Regions from separate parts of the Bilifractor sp. HCP3S3_D3 genome, predicted to be linked through region 1. Evidence: a T-box and tRNA genes for the amino acid it is inferred to sense, from the RefSeq annotation. Region 1 holds a T-box; the other holds one or more tRNA genes.
The links. The T-box of region 1 lies ahead of ACTNDI_RS06075 (valine--tRNA ligase). A T-box ahead of a tRNA ligase gene usually reads a tRNA of that ligase, here a tRNA-Val.
Positions count from the first base shown of each region.

Region 2: it has a tRNA-Val gene. The T-box ahead of ACTNDI_RS06075 (valine--tRNA ligase) is inferred to sense a tRNA for this amino acid. The anticodon was not compared.

Region 1 covers NZ_JBQHWP010000007.1:130,104-132,503, forward strand. The annotation lists gene ACTNDI_RS06075 (valine--tRNA ligase) at 1-1,296, opposite strand, end outside; T-box leader at 1,357-1,612, opposite strand; cobalamin riboswitch at 2,074-2,260, opposite strand.
Region 2 covers NZ_JBQHWP010000013.1:42,736-45,135, reverse strand. The annotation lists gene ACTNDI_RS09175 (Kae1-like domain-containing protein) at 1-74, shown strand, start outside; gene ACTNDI_RS09170 (TVP38/TMEM64 family protein) at 329-1,135, shown strand; tRNA gene ACTNDI_RS09165 (tRNA-Val) at 1,502-1,575, opposite strand; gene ACTNDI_RS09160 (glutamine--tRNA ligase/YqeY domain fusion protein) at 1,915-2,400, shown strand, end outside.

The sequences.
Region 1 (2,400 bases):
TCCGCCGCGCTGTACAACCATTTCTCCGCAGTCCTCGCAGTAGTAGGCTGGAATTCTGTGTCCCCACCACAGCTGCCGGGAGATACACCAGTCCTTGATGTTCTCCAGCCAGTGCGTATAGGTCTTGCCATAGCTCTCCGGAACAAACTGCAGATCGCCGCTGTTCAGCGCATCCAGCGCAGCCTGTCCCATCTCCTTCATCCGGACAAACCACTGTGGCTTAACCATCGGCTCGACGGTTGTATGGCATCTGTCATGCGTACCTACAGAATGCGTGTGCGGAACGACCTTTACCAGAAGTCCCAGGTCCTCCAGATCCTTCACGATAGCCTTTCTCGCCTCATAACGATCCATACCCGCATATCTGCCGCACTTCTCATTCATGGTCGCGTCATCATTCAGAATGTTGATTTCCTCGAGATTATGGCGTTTTCCTACCTCGAAGTCATTCGGATCATGAGCCGGGGTAATCTTTACGCAGCCGGTTCCAAATTCCTTATCCACATATTCATCCGCAATCACCGGAATCTCCCGGTCGGTCAGAGGCAGCTTCAGCATCTTGCCGACCAGATCCTTATATCTCTCATCATCCGGATTTACGGCAACAGCGGTATCGCCCAGAAGCGTCTCCGGACGCGTGGTCGCGATTTCGACAAATCTTCCCTCTTCGCCCACGATCGGATAATTGATGTGCCAGAAGAATCCGTCCTGATCCACATGCTCTACTTCCGCGTCCGACAGAGAGGTCTGACATTTCGGGCACCAGTTAATGATACGGCTTCCCTTATAGATCCAGCCCTTCTCATAGAGGCGGCAGAAAACCTCCTCAACCGCCTTCGAGCAGCCCTCATCCATCGTAAAGCGTTCTCTCTCCCAGTCAGCGGAGGATCCGAGCTTACGCAGCTGTTTCATGATCCGGCTTCCATAGTTGTCCTTCCACTGCCAGCAGTATTTCAGAAATTCCTCGCGGCCGATCTCGCGTTTGTCGATGCCCTTATCCTTCAGCATATTTGTGACCTTTACCTCGGTCGCAATAGCCGCGTGGTCGGTACCCGGCTGCCAGAGCGCCTCGTATCCCTGCATTCTCTTGTAGCGGATCAAAATATCCTGCATCGTATTGTCCAGAGCATGTCCCATATGCAGCTGACCGGTAACATTTGGCGGCGGCATAACGATGGTGAACGGCTTTTTGTCCGGGTTCACCTTCGCGTGAAAATATCCCTTGTCCATCCAGTTCTGGTAAATACGGTCCTCAATGCCCTTCGGATCGTAGGTTTTGGCAAGTTCCTTACTCATGAAAAAATCCTCCTCTGCCTTTTGGAAAAGCGAAAAATAAAAGCCCCCTGCACACATCGTGCAAAGGGCGATCATATCGCGGTACCACCTTGCTTCACATATGTATCCGCGAAAAGCAGAATCATATATGCCTCATTCTATCCGTTAACGGGGATCAGGCGGGAATCCCTTGCGACATGCAGGAATACTTCTCCGACGCACTCAGGATTCCGACTCAGAAGCTACCTTCCGCACAGGTAAACCCGGACCTCTCTCAGCAGCTGAAGTCCTCTCTGTCGGCGCCGTTGTGCGTACTCCTCTTCGTCACAGTCATTTTCATATTTACCGTTAATCATAATAAGGAAGTTTTCTTTTGTCAAGCGGATCCTGACCACCTGTGAAAAGGTATCCTGGCCGCCTGTGAAGAGAATCCTGACCGCCTGCGAAGGCACAAAAAAAGCGCCCATCTGCAGGCGCACTGTCATCTTCTCTCTATATTCTCAATTTTTTCTTTTACAGGAGGCAAAGGCTCCGGAATGAAGCTGCGACCGGTATCTCTGATCTCATCTCCATGCTGTCTGTCACAAGAGGGGCGGGAACTCCAGAACAGCTTCTGTTCTGCGGAAAATCGTCAGCCATCTGTTGCGGAGGAAATGGTACGATAAAACATTGGCGTGCTCTGAAGAATCTCACCCTGCCGTAAAACCATGCATAAATCCTGCTCAAGGTCTCTGGCGGAGTGATTACTCGTTCAGACATTCCATATCTTCATAAAATGAAAGCTTTGCTCGGAAGCTTTAACCTATAACCTCTCAGGCAGGTTTCCTGACTCACGGATCAACGTTTCATGCGCCTTCTCATATGTGCGGACATACAATGGCATTCGCATCTCGCTCCCCGTATACAGTGACCGGATCGTCCAGGCCTTTCACCTGGTTCCCTCTCAGACCCCTTCTGAGGTCTCACCTGAAAAGCTGATATAGAATTTATACACGCCATTTATCATATGACAGATCATGCCGCTTGTCAAGGGCCTGCTAAAACGTTTCGCATTTGCCCGTCTGCATTTGCCTGGCTAAAATATTCCGCTTTTGCTCGCCTGGCTAAAACGTTTCGCATTTGCTA
Region 2 (2,400 bases), on a different contig from region 1:
TTTTTGTTGACGATATACTGAGGGAGCGCACGGTTAAAGGACTTCAGGACAAGGGATATCAGGTGTATTACTGAGACGGTACAGCCTTGGCGGAGCCGATATGGTTCGACTTCGGGACAAGGGATATCAGGTGTATTACCGAGAACGGAACGGCTCATATCCTGCAGGGAATGTTGAATTTGACAGGAGACATCTTTTCTTATATAATCTAATGGTTGTCTGGCCGGGTGCGCAGATAATGCGCTTTTTCCGGCAGGGAAGTATCCGAACTTCCGATTCAGCCTGTTTTGCTGCAGAAGCGGTATACAAATCAGAATTTGGAGAATATATGGAAAAGAAGGATTTCAGCTGCTTCTGGAGAAAACACTGGAAGCTGTTCGCTTATATCGGCGTACTTGCTGCCGCTGTGCTGCTGATCTGGTTCGCGTTCGGCGATATGATCCCGCAGTATCTGAAATTACTGCGCGGCGGCGATGAGAAGGAAATTGAATCGTTTATCAATAGGGAGGCTTCCTGGAAGGGCCCGCTGTCGATCATCGTGCTGGCTGCGCTTCAGGTTGTCAGTATAGTCTTTCCGGGATTTGCAATTCAGATTGCATCCGGTGTAATCTATGGCTGGTTCCATTCTTTCTTGATGTGCTACTTCGGCTTTTTGCTGGGAAACCTTCTGGTGTTCTTTTTTGCGAGAAGGATGGGGAACCAGATTGCCGGATTCGCGCCGGTGAAGAAGAACAAGAACAGTTGGATCAAGGAAAAGCTGAAGACGACCAAACCGGAGTTTGTGGTTGCTTTTGTGAACCTGCTCCCTATTCTTCCAAATGGAATTATTCCGTATATTGCTGCTGGATCTTCGATCACGACGCTTCACTATTTTATTGCGATTGCTGTTACAAGCTGGATACAGATTTTCTTCAACTGCCTCGCGGGCGGGTTCATCAAGCACGGGCAGTATCTGTTCATGGTGCTTGCGCTGGGATTCCAGATCTCTGTTCTGATTTTTGTCACCCTGAAGAGAAAATGGCTGATGTCGTTGATTCCCGGCGGAGACGAGTCGGAAGAGGATGAACCGGATTCGAAAATCGGCCTGTCAAAGCATATCAAAACAGACAAAGAGAAGAATGACACAGCTGTCTGATTATCTGTATCGTATCATGTGATGCTGAATGGAGCTTTCTTTTCCAGGCAGTGGCGGATATATCTTTTTCTTTTCATTTTGTTGGAAAAATTTTTCTTGCTACAGGTAAATTCTGTGAGTCTGTTTCTGTGTATGCGGAGACAGGCTTTTTTTATGGGATGAGACGGTTTTTCCGGAGATCAGCAGCCATCCACGCAGGCACCGTTCCGCTCTGCTATGGATGTGAAATTATGCTGTGGATGCGGAGCTCTGCTGTGGTTGTGAAATTAGGCTATGAAGGTGGTGCCTTGCAACTAGGAAGAAAAACAGGCAGACCCCGCTGCGACAAAAGGCGCGTATCCGATTACTCGGATACGCGCCGAACAGTGGGGGCAACGAGGATCGAACTCGTGACCTTTCGCGTGTGAGGCGAACGCTCATCCCGGCTGAGCTATGCTCCCATCAATACTCAGGTTATCACTTTTTCCATCAAAATGCAATGAAAATTTGTCAGAAAATTCAAATTTTGACGCAAACTTAAGTCACTGCGGCACAAGCCCGGGCCCTTGCGATGCAAGCTCACGCCTTGCACGCAAGCGCAAGTCTTTGCAAAGGAAGATATCGTGCAGGATGACAGTTTGTATGAAAGGCAGATGAAGGCAGCCGCGGGGCAAGGTTATGCTTTGAAAAATGAAAAAGTTATGATATGATGTTATCTCAGTGAAAGACTTTAGATATCTGCCGAAACGGTGTACGTCCCGGTGGATAAATGATACAGGAATCGAGGAGGAACTGACACAATGGCGATCGAAGAAACTTCTAAAGAACAGGGGTCGGGTGAGGCGGAAAGAGAAGTCGTTTCCCGGAACTTTATCGAGCAGGAAATCGATAAAGATCTGAAGGAAGGCAGATATGACACGGTTATGACACGCTTTCCGCCAGAGCCGAACGGGTACCTTCACATCGGCCACGCAAAGTCGATCCTTTTGAATTATGGCATCGCGAAGGAATATAATGGTCAGTTCAATCTCCGTTTTGATGACACAAATCCCACAAAGGAAAAGGGAGAATTTGTAGAGGCAATCAAGCGTGACGTGGAGTGGCTCGGTGCGAAGTTCAACGGTCCGTTCTTTGCATCAGACTATTTTGACAAAATGTATGAGGCTGCGCTCAAGCTGATCCGCGATGGAAAGGCTTATGTCAGTGATCTGTCCGCTGATGAGATTCGTGAGTACCGTGGAACATTGACGGAGCCGGGAAGGGATGATCCGAATCGGAACAGAAGC